DNA from 4 places in the Hoeflea sp. 108 genome. Region 1 is predicted to be linked to each of the others. Evidence: riboswitches for the same ligand, from Rfam matches in the RefSeq annotation. Region 1 holds a riboswitch; each other region holds the start of a gene.
What was found. A riboswitch is a leader RNA that binds a small molecule or an ion and turns the genes downstream of it on or off. The one in region 1 is predicted to bind cobalamin.
Positions count from the first base shown of each region.

Region 2: another riboswitch for cobalamin. It lies ahead of B015_RS0116255 ((2Fe-2S) ferredoxin domain-containing protein); the one in region 1 lies ahead of B015_RS0124570 (hypothetical protein).
Region 3: another riboswitch for cobalamin. It lies ahead of B015_RS0112405 (aromatic ring-hydroxylating dioxygenase subunit alpha); the one in region 1 lies ahead of B015_RS0124570 (hypothetical protein).
Region 4: another riboswitch for cobalamin. It lies ahead of B015_RS0114480 (CbtB-domain containing protein); the one in region 1 lies ahead of B015_RS0124570 (hypothetical protein).

Region 1 covers NZ_KB890024.1:4,938,414-4,943,274, forward strand. The annotation lists gene metH (methionine synthase) at 1-1,345, shown strand, start outside; cobalamin riboswitch at 1,389-1,580, shown strand; gene B015_RS0124570 (hypothetical protein) at 1,769-2,065, shown strand; gene B015_RS0124575 (HAMP domain-containing sensor histidine kinase) at 2,099-3,451, opposite strand; gene B015_RS0124580 (response regulator transcription factor) at 3,451-4,125, opposite strand; gene B015_RS0124585 (methyltransferase domain-containing protein) at 4,408-4,861, shown strand, end outside.
Region 2 covers NZ_KB890024.1:3,275,697-3,280,557, forward strand. The annotation lists gene B015_RS0116235 (nucleoside hydrolase) at 1-684, shown strand, start outside; gene B015_RS0116245 (DMT family transporter) at 871-1,767, opposite strand; gene B015_RS0116250 (LysR family transcriptional regulator) at 1,940-2,830, shown strand; cobalamin riboswitch at 3,066-3,272, shown strand; gene B015_RS0116255 ((2Fe-2S) ferredoxin domain-containing protein) at 3,491-4,207, shown strand; gene B015_RS0116260 (ABC transporter substrate-binding protein) at 4,209-4,861, shown strand, end outside.
Region 3 covers NZ_KB890024.1:2,521,432-2,526,292, reverse strand. The annotation lists gene B015_RS0112415 (hypothetical protein) at 1-65, opposite strand, end outside; gene B015_RS0112410 (hybrid-cluster NAD(P)-dependent oxidoreductase) at 62-1,153, opposite strand; gene B015_RS0112405 (aromatic ring-hydroxylating dioxygenase subunit alpha) at 1,159-2,421, opposite strand; cobalamin riboswitch at 2,529-2,739, opposite strand; gene cobF (precorrin-6A synthase (deacetylating)) at 2,814-3,572, opposite strand; gene B015_RS0112395 (hypothetical protein) at 3,569-3,817, opposite strand; gene B015_RS0112390 (ribonucleotide-diphosphate reductase subunit beta) at 3,808-4,861, opposite strand, start outside.
Region 4 covers NZ_KB890024.1:2,914,119-2,918,979, reverse strand. The annotation lists gene B015_RS0114500 (MerR family DNA-binding transcriptional regulator) at 11-397, shown strand; gene B015_RS0114495 (isoprenylcysteine carboxylmethyltransferase family protein) at 494-970, opposite strand; gene B015_RS0114490 (DUF1624 domain-containing protein) at 967-1,965, opposite strand; gene B015_RS0114485 (gamma-glutamylcyclotransferase) at 2,079-2,768, shown strand; cobalamin riboswitch at 2,837-3,033, shown strand; gene B015_RS0114480 (CbtB-domain containing protein) at 3,069-3,248, shown strand; gene B015_RS0114475 (CbtA family protein) at 3,265-4,044, shown strand; gene cobU (bifunctional adenosylcobinamide kinase/adenosylcobinamide-phosphate guanylyltransferase) at 4,037-4,546, shown strand; gene cobO (cob(I)yrinic acid a,c-diamide adenosyltransferase) at 4,546-4,861, shown strand, end outside.

The DNA.
Region 1 (4,861 bases):
GCAGACCGCGCGCGAGCAGAATGTCGACATCATCGGCCTGTCCGGCCTCATCACGCCCTCGCTCGACGAGATGGCCCATGTCGCCGCCGAAATGGAGCGCGAGGGTTTCGACATCCCGCTGCTGATCGGCGGCGCCACCACCAGCCGCGTCCACACGGCAGTGAAGATCCACCCGCGCTATGCCAGCGGCCAGGCTGTCTATGTCACCGACGCCAGCCGCGCCGTGGGCGTGGTGTCGAGCCTGCTCTCGCCGGAGGCGAAGGCCGGCTATGTCGAGGGCATCCAGGCCGAATATGTGAAGGTCGCCGAGGCGCATGAGCGCTCCGAGCGCGAGAAGCAGCGCCTGCCGCTGGCCCGCGCCCGCGCCAATGCGCAGAAGGTCGACTGGGCCGGCTACACGCCGCCGAAGCCGAGCTTCCTCGGCACAAAGGTGTTCGAGAGCTGGGAGCTCGCCGAACTCGCCCGCTACATCGACTGGACGCCCTTCTTCCAGACCTGGGAGCTCAAGGGCCGCTATCCCAAGATCCTCGAGGACGAGAAGCAGGGCGCGGCCGCACGTCAGCTGTTCGAAGACGCCCAGGCGATGCTGAAAAAGATCATCGACGAGAAATGGTTCGCGCCCAAGGCCGTGATCGGCTTCTGGCCGGCCAACACAATCGGCGACGACATCAGGCTGTTCGCCGACGATACCCGCCAGAGCGAGCTCGCGACCTTCTTCACGCTGCGCCAGCAGCTGACCAAGCGCGACGGCCGGCCCAATGTGGCGCTGTCCGACTTCGTCGCTCCATCCGACAGCGGCAAGGCCGATTATGTCGGCGGCTTCGTGGTGACGGCGGGCATCGAAGAAGTGGCGATCGCCGAGCGCTTCGAGCGCGCCAATGACGACTACTCCTCGATCCTGGTCAAGGCGCTGGCCGACCGTTTTGCCGAGGCTTTTGCCGAATGCCTGCATGAGCGCGTCCGCAAGGAATTCTGGGGCTATGCCAAGGATGAGAAGCTGACCAGTGACGAGCTGGTCGGCGAGGCTTATGCCGGCATCCGCCCGGCGCCCGGCTATCCGGCCCAACCCGACCATACCGAAAAGACGACGCTGTTCCGCCTGCTCGACGCCGAGAAAACCGCTGGCGTGACCCTGACCGAAAGCATGGCCATGTGGCCCGGCTCGTCTGTCTCGGGCCTCTATCTGTCGCACCCCGAGAGCTATTACTTCGGCGTCGCCAAGGTCGAGCGCGATCAAGTCAAGGACTATGCGGAGCGCAAGGGCATGTCGCTCCAGGAGGCAGAGCGCTGGCTGGCGCCGATCCTCAACTACCTGCCGACGGCCTTCGCCGAGGCGGCTGAATAGTTGCCGGCTTCGCGGCTTGCGCGCTTGACCGGCGCGCCACTATAGCGTGCCGCACGGTTATGGTTCTCCCGCCTCTGGGCGGGAGCTAAGAGGGAATTCGTAGAAGCCGAAGCTGCCCCGCAACTGTAAGCGGCGAGCCACATTGCCCACCGCGTCACTGGCATGAAGCCGGGAAGACAGGCGATGAAGCGACGACCTGCGAGCCAGGAGACCTGCCTGACCAAGTGAGGTTCCGTGGGCGGGGTGTACCACAGGGACGCGGTTGAATCGGTTGCCGTTCCGGCGCCGTTCGGCCTGCGTTACCGCACTCCCGCTCCGGCTGGTCAGGGATTGCAGGTGTCGAACTCAACCGAAAACAACTCCGTGCCACACCGCATGTGCTGCTCGTCGCAAAGTCCGCCTTTGCCGCAGCCCCCCAAGCAGATGCAGCAACTTACCGACCTCGCAGCCGCGCTGCCCGGCGTCGCCGGCGCCAGCTTCGGCTTCACCGAGCAAGGCACGCCGTCACTGCGCGAGGTCCTTGGCTCGCTGCGGGCAGCCGGCGCCTCCGTCATCCAGGTCTTTCCGGAAGGCACCTATTATGGCGGTGTCACCGAGGCAGCCGTCGACCGAATCGTGTCGGAACATCTGCTCGGCGGCAGCATCGTCGACGACTTCGCTTACCAGCCCACCGGCCGCAAGCAGACACTGCGCCCGCCCTTTCCCGCCGAGTCCAGCTAGATTCATAGAAACTGCGCGCCGAAAGAAAGCCGGCTAATCACTTGATCGAAATGAAAGGCGGAGGCATGCCCCTTTCGCAGTCTCCATAACCGCGACCTGCCCCCCGTGCAGCGCCATGATCTCGCGCACCAGGTTGAGTCCCAGCCCGGCGCCGCGCCCATCGGACCTGAGGCGGTTGAACGGTTCGAAGATGGCCTTGCGCTGGTCGGCGGCAATGCCTTGCCCCTCGTCACAAACCTCGACGAAGCCGGCCGCCCCCACGCGTACCGTGATGACGCCCCGGCGTCCGCCATGATCGATGGCATTTTGCACCAGATTGGTCAGCGCCCGTTCGAGCGATGTCTGGTCACCCTCTACCGGAACTGTCTCCACCTCGGGCTCGAACGACATGTCGTAACCCGCCGCGAGCGCCAGCGGCCCGAGATCGAACACCACCTGCTTGGCCATGGCGACGAGATTGACCGATGCAAACCGGTTCCCCTTCTGGTCGAGCCGCTGCAGATCGAGCAACTGCCCGGCGAGCGTGGTCAGCCGCGCCGCATCCTCGAGCAGCTCTCTCTTGTCCGCGCCTGCCGGCAGCGCCGAGACACGCGCGTTCAGGATGGCGATCGGCGTGCGCAATTCATGCGCGGCCTGGGCGAGGAAGTGCTGATGGCGCTCGTACCCCGCATCGAGACGCCGGAGCGCATCATTGACGGCGCTGACAAGCGGACCGATTTCGACCGGCACCTCGTTCACCGGCAGCTGCACACCGCGCTTGTCGAACTCGATGCGCGTGGCCTGTGACACAGCCTGCCCCAGGCCCGCCAGCGAACGGCGCACGACAAGCGGTGTGGCAACCATCGTCGCCAGCGCCATGAGACCGATCACCGGCAAGATCACCGAAATGAACCCACCCGAGACACCCGCAAGCAAACGTTGGACGGACATCCGGCCTTGCGTGCCGGTCAGGATCTGCACCTTGCCGGCAGCGGTATCGGTCCATTTGACGATCGCGTCGGGCTTGGCTTCGTCGCCGAGCGGATGGCCCAACCGTGCGTCGTTCAGCTGCTCGATGATACCGGCGACGGGCGCATAGACAGGTGGTATCGTGCCTTCGCTCAAGCGGTGTCCCGTCTTGTCGCGCATGACGAACCACAGGCCAGGTGCATGCGTCCTGAGCCGCGCCAGTTCCGATGTCGGCGCAAGGGCGAGCCCGCCATTGGCGTCCCGCACCACGGCATCCGCAAGCACATCGAGGCTGCCGCCCTCATAATCGTCGACGAGATAGCCTGTGCCCCACAGGGCAGCGACGATCAGCACCAGGAACGCCGCGATCATGGCCGCCTGCAGCGTCACCATTCGGCTGACCAGAAGCCACTTGAGCGACGGCGGCCTTGTTGCCATCACGGCGTCTCGCGCAACAGATAGCCGACGCCGCGAATGCCGCTGATGACGACGCCAGCATCGGCGTCCACCAGCTTGCGGCGAACCCTGGAGATATGGGTGTCGAGCGCATTCGACTCGATGTCGTCGTTCATGCCGAAGACCGCTTCCATCAGCGTTTCGCGCAGCACCATGCGGCCCATACGCCGCATCAGCGCCTCGAGCACCAGCAATTCCCGCCGGGGCATGCGCAGGTGAATGCCTCCGACATGCGCTTCGCGATGGGTGAAGTCGAACGACATGCGGCCGACATTGGCGACGTCGGGCTGCAGGTTGACCGGCCGCCGCATGATGGCCCTCAGTCGCGCCAGCAGCTCCTCGAAGGCAAAAGGCTTGCCGAGATAATCGTCGGCCCCGCTGTCCAGGCCGGCAACCCGGTCGATCAGATCGCCCTTTGCCGTCAGCACCAGCACCGGCACCACATTGCCGTTGGCCCGCAGCGACCTGACGAGCGAGAGCCCGTCTCCGTCGGGCAGCCTCCGGTCCAGCACCACCACGTCGTAGATGTCCCTGTAGAGAGCGGCTTCCGCATCCGCGAGGCTGGCCACGTCATCGACGACCATGTCGTGGCGAACCAGCCCACTGCGCAGGACCCCGACCATGGCCTGCTCGTCTTCCACCAAAAGCACGCGCATCAATCCGCTCCGCCGCTCGCCCGGATGGTTTAGCCGCTCGGCCACATGGTTGCATTGAGAAAACCTGTCATGCCACCCGCAACAGGGCGTTCCCGCCCTCACCGGCAACAAGGCACCCCAGTTTGCGAAATCCTTTTGCCTGACAGGTTTTCTCAATCCGGGCGTGTGACCTCTCCGGCCCTCAACTGGATAGGACCCAATCAATGCTGCCTGCCACCTGCGGCCTCACGGTCGAACGACAACCCGCGCCCTTTTCTCACACCATTGTCGTGGATGGCCAGAATGTCGCTCGCTGATATTCCACCCTTCTTCCTGGCCTGGCTTCGCAATCCGCGCAGCATCGCCGCCGTAGCCCCGTCGGGCGCCCGTGTCGCCGACCTGATGACACAGGACATAAACGCTGCCACAGGACCCGTCCTCGAGCTGGGGCCAGGCACCGGCTCGTTCACCTATTCTCTGCTCCGGCGCGGCGTCCGCGAAAGCGACCTGACACTGGTCGAATTCAGCGCCGATTTTGTGGAGCTGTTGAAAAAGCGATTCCCGCGGGCGCGCGTACTCAAGATGGACGCGACGCGGCTCGGCGACATCGCCTTGTTCGACCGGGCCACAACAGGCGCGGTGGTCAGCGGGCTCGGCTTCCGCGCCATGCAACCCCAGCAGCATGCCGCCATCCTGGCCGGCGCATTCAAGCACCTCAGGCCCGGCGGCGCCTTCTACCAGATCACCTACGGCCCGC
Region 2 (4,861 bases), 1.7 Mb from region 1:
GACAAGCGTCATGCGGTGGATTTCATCATCGACACCGTCATGGCGCATGAGCCAAAGACGGTCACGCTCGTGCCGGTGGGGCCATACACCAACATCGCTCTTGCTGCCCGCAAGGAGCCGCGCATCGTCGAGCGGGTGAAACGGGTCGTCGCCATGGGCGGCAGCTATACGCGCGGCAACATCACGCCCGCCGCCGAGTTCAACATCTATGGCGATCCGGAAGCCGCCGACATCGTGTTCCGCGCCAACTGGGACGTCACCATGGTCGGGCTCGACCTCACCCACCAGGCGCTGGCCACCCCGCAGCTTCAAGACAGGGTGCGCGCCGTCGGCGGCCCCATCAGCAAGTTCATCCTCGATATCTGGGCGTTCATTGCCACCACGCATGGCGGCCTCCTGCAGATCGAATATCCTGCCGTCCATGATGCCTGTTGCGTCGCCGCCATGATCGACGCCTCCGTCTTCACCACCGAAAAAGCGGACATCCGCGTCGAAACCGCCGGCCGGTGGACAAAGGGCATGACCGTCTGCAACTTCGAGAAAATGGGCGGCATGCGCCATTTCGGCGGCACCGCCAGCGAGCAGGTCAACTTCCGCCACACGGTCGCGATGCAGCTCGACCATGCCAAATTCTGCGACCTGATCGTCGACGCGCTGGAGCGCCTCACCGCCCGCAAGTCATGACCGGTCCTCAGGGCGCGGGGCAGCTGGCAGGCCGGATGCGGTCCGGCAGCTTCAGGCGTTCAAGCTTCGGAAGCGGCCAGCTGGTGGCGGCCCCCTCGCCTCTGAAGGTCTGATGGCCGGCAGCCCGCGTCACCACCCGGAGCGACGAGGACGGCAACACGATCCGCGCCGCGGCAACGACCTGATTTATCCGCGCGAGGTCAGCCACACCCCCACCAGCGTCACAGCCAGCCCCAGAAACATGGCCGGGGTCAGCGGTTCTGCAAACAGCGCCCAGGCCCACAGCATCGTCACCGGCGGGCTCAGATATATGGCCGCGCTGACCTTCGCCACCGGGAACATGCGCAGCATGGTGTAATACACCGAATAGGCGGCAAAGGTAGAGATCAGCACGAGCCAGACCATGCCGATGGCGAACTCGCGCGTCATGGGCGGGGCGATCTCTCCTTGGGCGAGCGCGCAGATGCCGAACAGCACAGCGCCTGTCAGCGTGTGGATGCACAGGCTTTGGTGCACCGGCATGTTCAGCGTTTCGCGCCCCCTGCGCAGAACCGACGCAAAGGCGAACACCATCATCGAAGCGATGGTCAAGCCGTAGGCCCACAAGGGAGCGGTGCCGAAACTCAAGCTGTCGAAGGACACGATCAGCACGCCCGCAACGGCGATGGCGGTGCCCAGCCACTGCCGTCCGGTAAGCCGCTCGCCCAGGAGCGGTTGAGCCATGACCGTGATCGCCAAAGGCACGAGATCGGAGATCAGCGCGACCAGCCCGGTCGGCACGCGCTGCTCGATCGCCACCGCAAAACCGCCCAGATAGATGAAAACGGCCATGACGCCGAACCCGACCTGGGACATCACGGCGCGCAGACGCATCCTCGGCCCGAAAGCCAGGGCAAACGGCAGCAGCAACACCCCCGACAGCAGCGTGCGCCAGAACAGCAGCACGGCCACGCTCGCCTGTTCGCTGGCATAGCGGACGCCGACGAACCCCGAACTCCAGCCGATCACCAGCAGCGTTGCCATCAGGGGCCAGAGAAAGCGGGACCGTGTCGGGTCCGTGGAAGACAGGGAAAGATCGGTCATGGGAAGCCCAGATGGATATCATCCCGGGTTAGCCGTTCCCTTGATGGCGCGCACATGACAAATTTCGATCAGGCGATGACATTCATTGCCGAACGATAATCGTTTCTTGCAAAAATACCGTCCGAAGATGAATGTAATCCCCGTCAGAGGTGAATTGGCGTCGAGGCCCGGAATGAACGAGATCAATGCGAGGCGACTGGACATCGACGCGCTGCGCGCGCTTCGGGCGGTCAGGCTCCACGGCGGCGTCACCCGGGCTGCCGAGGCACTCGGCCTGACGCAATCGGCCGTGAGCCACAAGATCAAGCGCATGGAAACGAGCCTTGGCTGCCAGTTGCTGGACAGACGGCCCGGCGGCGGCATGTTTACCTCAGAAGGAACGGCGCTGCTCGACTACGCCGCAAAGATCCTCGACCTGCACGACGAGGCGCTGATCAGCTTCGCCAGGTCGGATCTGGCCGGTCGGATCCTGCTGGGTCTCACCGAGGACACCACATGCTCGGACCTGTCGCGCATCCTCGGGCGCTTCCGGCGCCAGCATCCCCATGTCGCGGTGAGAACGAAGGTTCGAATGAGCCTGGTTCTGCGCGCGATGCTCGAGCGCGGCGAGATGGATGTGGCCATCGTGCAGGTTTTCGCCCATGAGGTGCGCCCGACCGACCTGGTGCTGTTTCGCGAAAACCTGCACTGGGTCAAATCCCGCGAGCTGCTGCTGGATCCTGAAGGAGCGATCCCGTTCCTGTCCTTCGACGACGACTGTTTCTACCGACGCTGGGCAATCGACATTGGACAGGATGGCGGTGCGGAGCTGGAAACCGTGTTCGAATGCTCAAGCGCCGCAGGCATTGTCGCTGCGGTCAATGCCGGACTGGGCGTCGCACTCCTGAGTGACCGCCATCTGCGTCCGGACATGGAGATCCTCGACAACAGCCTTCCCGCGCCCCCACAGCTTGTCTACGTGGTGCGACGGGCGAAAAAGACGAGGAATCCCGCCCTCGAAAGCCTGATCTCCGAGATTGAGACCGAGGTCAGCCGCTATGGCAAACTGGCATTGGCAGGCTAGCCAATTCCTGTTCTCCGCCAGGAGGGTGAATGCTCTTGCTCGCGCCACAAACAGACGTCCGGCAGGTGCGGACAACAAGCTGCTGACGCTGACTATGCCGTGCGCAAGTCGAATGACGTCACACCAAGAAGAACAGCCAGCCATGGCATGTTCGTGCTCACAATATAGCTAATCTGCTTTTTTGGTCTTCCGCGAATTGGCTGACGAACGGGGATTGACTTGAAGGTCGATAGCGATAGGTTGCGCCCGTCAAGGTTCTGTCACGACGGCCTGCGCCAACGTGACAGCTAAGAGGGAATCCGGTGCGAAACCGGAGCTGACCCGCAACTGTAAGCGGCGAGTTGTTACGCCAACGACGTCACTGGCACTTCGGTGCTGGGAAGACAGGCGAAACAGCGATGAACCGCGAGCCAGGAGACCTGCCTGACTGCTTAGGTTCCGTGGTCGGGGTGTGCCACAGGAGCGCGCGCTGTCGCGGCTGCCTCCGGCATGTCTGCGCGGCCACGTTTCCATATCCCCGCTCGCATCAGGTCGGGGATTTTTTCGTTGGAAACAGATTTTCCTTTTTCGAACTCCAAACTCAAGCCGGGCAAAGTGGCGTCCGGGCGGGCCGTATTGCTGGTCGCAAAGTCGGCATTTGCAGCGGCTCCGCATGCCGAAATGCAACGCATGGCGGCAATGGCTGCATTGTTACAGGGGGTAGCTACGGCGGTTGCCTGCTATTCCGAGCAGGGTCAGCCCTCGCTGCGCGACGCGCTCCTGTCATTGCGCGGCGGGCCTTATGAAACCATCATCGTGGTGCCGCTGGTTCTTCCGCTGGAGCCAGGATTCCTCAACTGGATCACACGCTCGCTGAAGCGCTGGCAGTCCGAACATCCAGGTGGGTGGCCGCCGATCCGGATATCCCGCGATATCGCCCAGAGCCTCCATTTCGAGCCCTTGCTCGGGGCTCTCATCAACGGTGCTTCTGCCGAGCCTGCAATTCCAACCGACGATCCCGTCAAGCAGGAAGGATCGCTGGTGCCGGCGCAGAAGCGACGAGTCCTTGTCTGCGAAGGCGGCGCCTGCAACGCGGCCGGCGCACACGCGATTTGGGGCCACCTGCGCAACGTGCAGGAAAACCGCAAGCTGCGCACGACCGGCGACGGCACGATGACCGCCAAGGCGACATGCCTCGGGCCCTGCAATCTCGCGCCCGTGCTCCAGGTCTTTCCCGAAGGCACCTATTACGGCGGCGTCACCGAGACGGCGGTCGACCGTATCGTCGAGGAACACCTGCTCGGCGGCCGGGTCGTCGAAGATTTCGCCTACCAGCCGACGGGCCGCAAACAGCGGCTGCGTCTCGTGGCCAAGAATTCCACATCTACAGGAGAGTAAGATGAACTATCTTTCGCGGACCGCATTGGCCGCGCTTGCCGCCACCTGGTCGACCTTCGCCTTGCCTGCTTTCGCCCAGGAAGCGGCGCCTGCGGACGAGCAGGTCTTGCGGCTCGTTACGGCAAACATGCCGCGCTCGCTCGACCCCATCAACATCGATGCCCAGCGGATCATCAACAACGGCTTCGCCGAGCCGCTGGTTCATGCCACGCTCGACGGCGCCAACCTCATCCCGGCGCTCGCCAAAAGCTGGGAGCGGGTTGAACCGACCTTGTGGCGGATCGAGTTGCAGCCGAACGCCAGGTTCTGGAGCGGCGCGCCCGTCGATGCGGCGGCCGTCCAGGCATCCTTCGAGCGACACCAGGCCAAGAACACCCGCGCGGCCTCGATCCTGCGTGGCGCGACGTTCAAGGCCGTGGGTCCAACCACGCTTGAAATCCGCACCGAGAGGCCGGACCCGGCATTCCTGTTCAAGACGGTCACGATCGCTGTGCACAACGCCGCGCGCGCCGAAGAACTCGGCGATCGATACGCGCTGGAGGCCGACCTCTCCGGCTACTTCAAGCCTGCCGAGTTTGTCCCCGGCGAGCTCGTGGTGGCCAAGCCGTTCGAGGGCTACTGGGGCGAGCAGCCCAAGCTCCAGCGGCTCGAAGC
Region 3 (4,861 bases), 2.4 Mb from region 1:
ATCAACTGGCCGTCTATCTTCTTGCGTGGCGCGGTGACTTTTGCCCGTTCGTCGCTCGCGCTCATGCTTCCAATTCCAGTGCTGACAGCGGTCTGGAACAGCAGGCGAGGATGTAACCCTCGGCGATCTCGTCGTCTAGGATGCCGCCATTGTGGCTCATGGCGACTTCGCCGGAGATCTTCCTGACGCGGCACGTGCCGCACAGACCGAACTCACAAGCAGCAGAAATGCGAACGCCGTTGGCACGTGCAGCTTGCAGCACCGTCTGGTCGGCGGCGCAGCGGCCGTCCACATTAGAACCGACGAAGCTGATGGCAAACGCGGTGCTGCCTTCTGCGTCTTCATTTCCCGGGGCGGTGGTGATCGGCGACACTTCGGCGACAGGCGTGCCGAAGCTTTCCTGGTGATAGTGCGCCATGTCGAAGCCCGCCGCTTGCAACATGTCGCGCACTGCACGCATGAACGGGTCGGGTCCGCAGCAGAAGATCTCGCGATCGCGGAAGTCTGGCGCGAGCAGCGGTAGCCTGACGGCATCGATCCGCCCCATATGGCCGAACCAGCTCTCGCGGCTCGACCGCTCTTCGATCATGAATCCGAGCGACAGGCCCGGCATGCGGCTGCCCAGGAGTTCGAGTTCCTTGCGGAAGATGATCTCGTCGGGCGAGCGGGCGCAGTTGACGAAGGCAACGTCGGTCCATGGGGCGCAGTCGTTGAGCCAGCGCAGCATCGACATCATCGGCGTGATGCCGGAGCCGGCCGAGATGAACAGGTATTTTGCCGCCGGATGGTTGTGGTGAGAGAAGTTCCCGACCGGACCAAACGCCTTGAGGCGCGAGCCCGGGACGAGGTTGTCGAACATCCAGCGCGTGCCTGTACTGCCTGCCTGCGCCTTGACGGTGACGGCGATGGAGAACGGTCGCGATGGCGACGACGACAGCGTGTAGGTCCGCAAGAGCGGACCGTCCGGTGTCGGCAGTTCCAGCGTCACGAACTGGCCCGGCTTGTAGCGAAACCAGGTCTGTGCATCCGAACGGAAGGCGAAAGTCTTCACATCAGGTGCTTCATCCACCACACCGATCACCTCCAGCACCTGGAGGCGATCATTCCACGGGGTCATCTCGTCGAGGTGGCGATAGAGGGCGGGGTCGCTCATGGCATTCATGACCTACTCCCTCTGGCGACGCTGCGCAGGGCGGGCTTTTGCCCGTCGGCGAGCCGTGGTTCGATGAAGCGCGCATACCAGTCGACGAACTGGATCACGCCGCCTTCGTGATGTTCGGAATATGGCCCGGGCTCATAGGCCGGCGACCTGATGCCGAAGGCGTTCTCCTCGACGATGCGGCGGTCCTCGTCGTTGGTCTCGGTCCAGACATGGGTCAACTCCTTCAAGTCGTAATCGACACCTTCGACCGCGTCCTTATGCACCAGCCATTTGGTGGTGACTGCCGTTTCCGTTGTGCTGATCGGCAATACGCGGAAGGTGACGGCATGATCGCCTAGAACATGGTTCCAGGTCGTCGGATAGTGGTAGAGCAACAGCGTGCCGATGCGGTCGGCCGCGACCTGGTCGGACAGGTTCTTGCGCACGGCACGCCTGCCCGTAGTCGTGTAGCTGACGGCCTTGCCGAGAAGCGGGGCGCGGGTGGCGCGGTATTGTCCTTCGTCGTCTATTCGAAAGCGCGAGGGCAGCCCTGCCGCCTCGCAGTGCGACCAATGCGCAAGCATGTCGGGATCGCTTTCGGCGCCGTTAACCCCGGTGACGGTTGGAGCTTCGGGGAAGGTCTTGCACAGCTCAGGATGGTTGGCCGCGCAGTGATAGCACTCCCTGTTGTTCTCCCAGACCAGCTTCCAGTTGCCCTTCTCGACGATGGTGGCTTCGAAAGCGACCTTGGCATCGACCAGATTGTGGGGAGCGAAGTACGGCTCCATCAGTGACCGGAACGGGCGGAAGTCGGCCGGCTCCTTGGCCAGGCAGATGAAGATGTAGCCACCGACGCTTTCGCAGGCGACGGGCTTCAACCCGAAGTCCTCCTTGTTGAAGTTCTCTGCCATCTGGCGGGCGAAGACCAGCTTGCCGTCGAGGTCGTAGGTCCATTGGTGGTAAGGGCAGACCAGTCGCGCCGACGTTCCTTTTTCCGTGGTGCAGACGCGGCTGCCGCGATGGCGGCAGGAGTTGTGGAAGGCGCGGATTTGACCATCGCGTCCGCGTACGATGACGACTGGATAGTCGCCTATCTGGACGGTGAAGAAGCTTCCGGCTTTGGCGACCTCGCAGTCGTGGCCGACGAACAGCCAGTCTCGATACCAGATCAGTTCGAGGTCGAGCTTGTAGAACTCCGGGTCGATGTAGAAGGGTTGCTGCAGGCTGAAGCCATCGCGCCGTTCGCGGATGAGTTTCAGCATTTCATTGCGCGTGTCCATGTCCGTCCTCGCTAGCGGTACAAGGACTGAACTGGTGGTATGGAGGGGAAGATCGCGCGGGTTCAAATGCCCGGACGCTCTGCCTCTTGACCGCCCACCGCGATCAGTCGGTTGAAAGAATTCGAGGCTGGTTTCCGGGCTCCGAAGCTGTCCTTTGTTGAGGACTGTCCCGACACCTTCCCAGGCATTTGCCCAGTGGTTCTCCCGTCGAGACGTCAAGCTTCGCTACCGTTGCGGGGGCAGCGCCGGGATCTAACCGGCTTCCCAATTATCCCGCAGACCACTTCGCCGGCGGGCACCTTGAACATCTTGATCAGATCACGGAAGCATCGCTGACAAAGCCGCGAAAGCGACATCGGCGGAATGCAAAGACGACAGCGGCCATGTTGCCGTCAGGTGCTTGCTGGCTTCACAAGCACTGCGTCCATGATCCATCCGTTGGCGCGACGCGCTTCGTTGCGGACACGCTCGATGTCGTCGATCACCTCTTTGAGCTTGCCCGAGATGAGAACCTCTTCCGGCATGCCGACATAGGCGCCCCAATAGACATCGAGATCGCCGTCGGCTTGCCGCAACGTCTTCTCGGCATTGAGCATGATGACCACGCTGTCGGCATTGTTGGGAAAACCTTCGCCCATGCTACGCCCGGTCGAGATCAGGATCGAGCGCCCGATGTCGCACAAGGCGACTTTGTGCTGGGCCGCCAGCGCCTGAATGCTGCTGATGCCGGGAAGGACCTCATAGTCGAGTTCGAAATCACCGCGGTCCTTGAGGCGATCGAGGATGCGCATGGTGCTGTCGTAGAGGGTCGGATCGCCCCAGACCAGGAATGCCCCGGTCTGCGACGCGTCCAGTTCCTCCATGACCAGCTTGCCGTATGTCGCCTCGACCTCTTCATGCCAGTCGGACACCAGCTGCTCGTAGTCGTCGCCGGCGCGCCGTTCGGGTGTCTTGAACTCTACGGTTCGGAAGGGGCGGTCCCGCACGTGACGCTCAAGGATCTCACGCCGGACACGGGCAAGCTCCTGCTTGCCGATGCCCTTGTTCGGGATGAAAAACACATCGACCTTGTTCATGGCGTTCACCGCCTGAACGGTGACGAAGTCGGGATTGCCCGCACCGATGCCGATGATCAGCACCTTCCTTCTCATTGGAGCCTCCCGGAAATGTGGGAGACCGCCAGTTCCCGACCGAGTTCGATAAACAGCTCTTTCAAGCGGTTGGGGCCGGGATGCGGGCCGCGATAGCCGTCAAGACGACGGATCTCCATGTTGACCGCAGCTGTCAGGTCGCTGCCGTCAGGCTGCGCCATCAACCAGGCTATCAGGACCTCCTCGGGTTGCGGAAGCGGTTTTGCGGTCCGTGCCGTTTGCCGGCGTCCGAGCGTCAGTCCCATGCCAGCGCTCCGCCGTTCTGGTATTCGATGACGCGGGTCTCGAAGAAGTTCTTTTCCTTCTTGAGATCCATGGCCTCCGACATCCACGGGAACGGATTGTCGGTTTCAGCGAAGACCGGCGCGAGACCGAGCTGGGCGCAGCGGCGGTTGGCGATGAAGTGCATGTACTGCTCGCAGAGCGCAGCATTGAGCCCAAGGAAGCCGCGAGGCATCGTGTCTCGCCCATAGGCTGCCTCGAGGTCTGCCGCATCCTTGACCATGCTGCGGACTTCCTCCTGGAAGGCGCGGGTCCACAGATGCGGGTTCTCCAGCTTGATCTGGTTGATCACGTCGATGCCGAAGTTGAGGTGGATGCTCTCGTCGCGCAGTATGTACTGGTACTGTTCGGCGATGCCGACCATCTTGTTGCGGCGGCCGAGCGACAGGATCTGGGCGAAGCCCGTGTAGAACCACATGCCCTCGAAGATGACGTAGAAGGCGACGAGATCGCGTAGGAATGCCTGGTCGGATTCCGGCGTGCCGGTCCTGAACTCGGGATCGTCAAGCGACTGCGTGTGTTTCAGGGCCCATGCGGCCTTGTCGGTGATCGACGTTACCTCGCGGTACATGTTGAACAGCTCGCCCTCATCCAGGGAGAGGCTTTCGACGATGTACTGGAAGGTGTGGGTGTGGATCGCTTCCTCGAAGGCCTGGCGCAGCAGGTACTGGCGGCATTCGGGGTTGGTGAGGTGGCGGTAGATCGCCAGGACGATGTTGTTGGCGACCAGTGACTCCGATGCGGCGAAGAAGCCCAGATTGCGCTTGATCATGCGCCGCTCGTCCTCGGTCAATCCGTCCTTGGACTTCCACAAGGCGATATCGGCCTGCATCGACACTTCGGTCGGCATCCAGTGATTGTTGCAGCCTGAGAGGTATTTTTCCCAGGCCCAGCGATATTTCAGCGGCAGCAGCTGGTTCACATCCGCACGGGCATTGATCATGCGCTTGTCGTCGACCGACACGCGCGCGCCGCCACGTTCGATCACGCCAAGCCCAGTGGCTTCG
Region 4 (4,861 bases), 2.0 Mb from region 1:
TGGAGCACAGATGCGGGAATATTACTCGATCACCGAACTGACCCGCGAATTCGACATCTCGACGCGGACTTTGCGCTTTTACGAAGACGAGGGGCTGATCCAGCCGGTGAGGCGTGGCCGGACGCGCCTGTTCAAGCCGTCGGACCGGCACCTCATTCGCCAGATCATGCGTGGCAAGCGGCTCGGTTTTTCCATCAACGAGATCCGAGAGATCATCCAGATGTACCGGGAGCCCCCGGGCGAGGTCGGTCAGCTGAAGCTTATGATCAAGCGCATCGAGGAGAAGCGCGAGGACCTGCGCCAGAAGCGCCGCGATCTCGAGGAGACGCTGGCCGAACTGGACCAGGCCGAGGAGTCCTGCGTCGAGCGCCTGGTGGAACTCGGCGTCACGACCTGAGTCAGGATCGCCAATCGCCCTCTGCTCGCAAGCTGAATCTGGATTCAGCCGTAATCCATTGCCTGCTCTTGCTTTTTGGAAAGCCGGCCGGCCTTGCTATATCCAGCGGCGAACGCGTTTGGTGTAGTCGATGTATTTCTTGCCGAACCGGGACTGGAGGTGCTTCTCCTCGCGCTCGATGGCCAGTTTTTGCGTAGCGAAAGCGGCTATCAGCGCCAGGGCGATGAACCACAGGCTGCCGCTGACCATGCCGATGCCGATCATCAGCAACGTGTTGCCAAAGTAGATCGGGTTGCGGGTGAAGGAGAACGGGCCATCCATCACCAGGTGGTCCGAAGCCTTGTCCGGCCTGATGGTGGTGTTGCCGCGCCTCAAGGCGCGTATTGCCGAAACCTCGATGGCGACGACACCCAGTATCACCAGCCAGCCGGCGGCGAAGAGCAGGTCCGAGATCGGCTCGGTGATCCAGGGCAAGGGATAGAGCAGGGTGAGCACGATGGCGATGGCAATCGCCAGCAGGTAGATGATCGGCGGCCACGGCACTCGGCTGGGGGCTGCCTTGATGTCGGTCATTGTGCTCCTCCCACGGGTGTCTGGCTGTCCGTACTGGCGGAGCACATGGCGGCGGTGTCGCCGACATGCGCCTTCAGTTCGGGGCTCTTGTCCGATGCATAGAGGCGATCGAGCGAATCGTCCTTCTGCAACTCGTCGAGCATGCACACACAGTAGCGCGAGCAGAATTCGGTGTCGCGGCTCTGTTGGCAAGACACCTGACACGACTTGAGGAAGCCGACTTCGCGGGTCTCGACAGGGGCGGGGAAGAACTGCGCCCAGGCCCAGACCAGCGAAATCAGCACCGGCTGGTGGATGAGATAGAAGGCAAGGCTGTGGCGGCCGAAGAAGCCGAGCGGCTTCGACCAGATGCCGGGCTTGAGCCGCGCCAGCCTTTCGAACAGGCCTGCTTTCAACGCCAGTCCAGCCAGGCCCATGCCTGCCAGCACCGCGCCGAACCATGGGAAGACAGGCACGAAGTCGTTGGAGCGGGGAGCGACGGTGTTGAGGCCGACCCAAAGCAGGGCAGGATGGTTGAAGACGTCGTTGCGCAGATAGTTGGGGGCGACGATCACCAAGGCTGCGGCGACGAGCGTCAGCAGCGGCGGCAGGCGTAGGAAAACAAGGCCGACGACGCTGGCAAAGGCGATCTGGTGCAGGATGCCGAAAAAGATGAAGGTATCCGGCATGGCATACCATGTCGCGCCGGTGATGACGGCGGCGGCGGCAACCACCATCGCAAGCCGTTTCCAGAAGCCGCGCCAGCGGATGCCCTTGGCGTGGGCGAGCACCAGGCTTACGCCAACGAGGAAGAGGAAGCTCGAGGCGATCGAGCGGGCGAACAGCTTCCAGCCGCCGAAGGCGGTCATGCCGGGATCGGCATAGCCGAAGAACTCGAGATCCCAGGCGAAATGGTAGATGGCCATGGCGATGAGCGCTGCACCACGGGCGATGTCGATCACCTGGACGCGTGGCGTTTGGGCTTGAACTTGGTCGGTGGTCGGTTGCATCGTCATGGCCATTCGCTTCGGCTTTCGGGTGTTTCGCCGCCCATGCAGCACTATCATGGTTGAAGCGCGGCAACAGAGGGACTAGCCAACGTCATGCACAGGGTTCGGGGATGTCGGCAATGAACGGTCGCGTGATGTCGTTGACCGAGGAGCTGGTGGCGCGCTGCCACCGCGAGGTGGCGGATGCCGGTCCCGATCCCGACGCCCAGCATCTCGACGACGCCGATTATGCGCGCATGATCGACGAGACGCTGGCGGCCAATCCCGAGGAGGGGCCGCTGTGGCTGTTCGCCTATGGCTCGCTGATCTGGAAACCCGAGGTCGAGCATGCCGAGGAGAGGGTGGCGCTGGCGCGTGGCTGGCATCGTTCGTTCTGCATCAACATGACCCGCTGGCGCGCGACAAAAGCCGAGCCCGGGCTGATGATGGGCATGGATCGCGGCGGCCAGTGCAAGGGTGTGGCGCTGCGGCTGATGGATGGCGACCGGCGCGAGCAACTCGACAAGCTCTTCCGTCGCGAGATGACGCTGAAACCCTCGACCTACAAGCCGCGCTGGCTGACGCTGGCCACCGATCAAGGTCCGTTGACCGCGCTTGCCTTCGTCATCAACCGCGAAGGCCATGCCTATGCCGGGGCGCTCGGCGAAGACGAGGTTGTGAATCGGCTGGCCACGACTTGCGGTCATTGGGGCTCGGCGGCCGACTATCTCTACAATGTGGTCAAGAACCTGGAGCAGCGTTCGATCCACGACCGGCACCTGTGGCGGCTGCAGCATCTGGTGGCGGAACGAATCGCCGCGCGTGCCTGATCGCAGGAACGCCGCATTCGAGCGCTGCGGCGTCGGAATTTGGTTTGCCGCCCCATGCTTTTGTTTCTATAGTCGCAGCCGTCGTCGGTTCCAGTTTTTGGAATCAAGAGGGAATGCGGTGAGGGAGTTTTTGCCCAAAGCCGCGGCTGCCCCCGCAACTGTGTGCGGTTAGCTCTCCCCAAAGGCCACTGAAGCTTGCTTCGGGAAGGCGGGGAAGGGTGTCGATCCGCAAGCCAGGAGACCTGCCGGCGACGAAGACTTTATTCTATGCCCTCGGGTGGAGGGTGAAAGGACATTGAAATGAACACGGTTACTTCCGCACTCGGCACTGGCGTTTCCTCCCAGTCGCGCGCGATGCAGCTGGCGATGGCCGCGCTGCTCGGCATCTTCGTTGTTGGCTTCCTCGGGTTCTCGCATATGGAAGTGGTGCACAATGCTGCCCACGACTATCGCCACTCGATGGCTTTCCCCTGCCACTAACGAAGGCAATCCAACCATGTCTGTCTTTCGCAACGTCGTGTTCATCGCGGCGATCAGCGGCCTATTGGCCGGCGTGATCCTGGCCGCGCTCCAGACCTATTCAACCGACCCGCTGATCTTCAAGGCGGAGACCTATGAGAACGCCGGCGGCCACGATCATGCCGCTACACCCGCTCAAGGCACCGAGGCGACCGCACCTGCCACTACCGCGCAGTCGACTGCGCCTGCTGTCGTCGCACAGGTCCCGGCCGAGGAAGAAGCGTGGGCGCCTGCCGACGGCTTCGAGCGCTTTGCCTATTCGGCACTCGCCAACATCATCAGCGGTATCGCCTTCGGCCTGATCCTGGTCGCCGTTTCAGAGTTCGCCGGTGGCATCGCCAACTGGCGCCAGGGTGTCTTCTGGGGTTTTGCCGGCTTTGCCGTGTTCACCCTGGCACCCGGCCTCGGCCTGCCGCCAGAACTGCCGGCGATGCCCGCAGCCGATCTTGTCTCGCGCCAGATCTGGTGGATTTCCACGGTCGTCGCCACCGCTGCAGGCCTTGCACTGATCGCCTTCAGGAAATCGTTGCCGCTGGCGATCCTCGGCGTGGCGCTGATCGTTGCACCGCACGTCATCGGCGCACCGCAGCCCGAAAGCCACGACTCGCCGATCCCGGCCGATCTGCACCACAGCTTCGTCGTCGCCGTCACCATCTCCAATCTGGTGTTCTGGGTGGTTCTGGGCGCTGTCGCCGGCTTCGTGCGCAGCCGTTTCATGGGCGAGCAGCCGCAGGCGCTGAACGGTCGCCTTGCCTGAGACGCTGACATTCCTGCTCGGCGGCGCGCGCTCCGGCAAGAGCGCGCATGCCGAGCGGCTCATCACGCAGTTTCCTGCGCCGTGGACGTATATCGCCACGGCGCAGGCCTATGATGACGAGATGCGCGAGCGCATCTCCATTCATGTAGGGCGCCGTGGTGACGGCTGGCAAACGATCGACGCGCCGCTCGATCTGGTGGGCGCACTCGCCGGTCTGCCTGACGGCGCGCCCGTGCTCGTCGACTGCCTGACACTCTGGCTCACCAATCACATGCTGGCGGAGCACGATGTCGCTACCGAATGCGCGGCGCTTATCGAAACGTTGTCGCGTCCGCGCGGGCCGTGGTTTGTGGTGTCGAACGAGGTCGGGCTCGGCATCGTGCCCGACAATGCGCTGGCCCGCCGTTTCCGCGACGATGCCGGCAGGCTCAATCAGAAGGTGGCGGCTGTTGCCGACGAGGTGCTGTTTTTGGTCGCCGGCCTGCCGATGAAGGTGAAATGATGAAGACGATCGACGAGCAGGAAGCCGAGCGCCACAAGGCCAAGATGGCCAAGCGCAAAGCCGTGCAGGATGCCGAGGTCGCCGCCAAGACCATCGTCGAGAAGGGGCTGTTGATCGTCAACACCGGTCCCGGCAAGGGCAAGTCGACCGCCGCCTTCGGGCTGGCGCTGCGCATGTTGGGCTATGGCCACCGCGTCGGTGTGGTTCAGTTCATCAAGGGCGCCTGGCATTCGGGCGAGCAGGACGCGTTTGCCGCCTTCGGCGACCGCGTCGTCTGGCACACGATGGGCGAGGGCTTCACCTGGGAGACGCAGG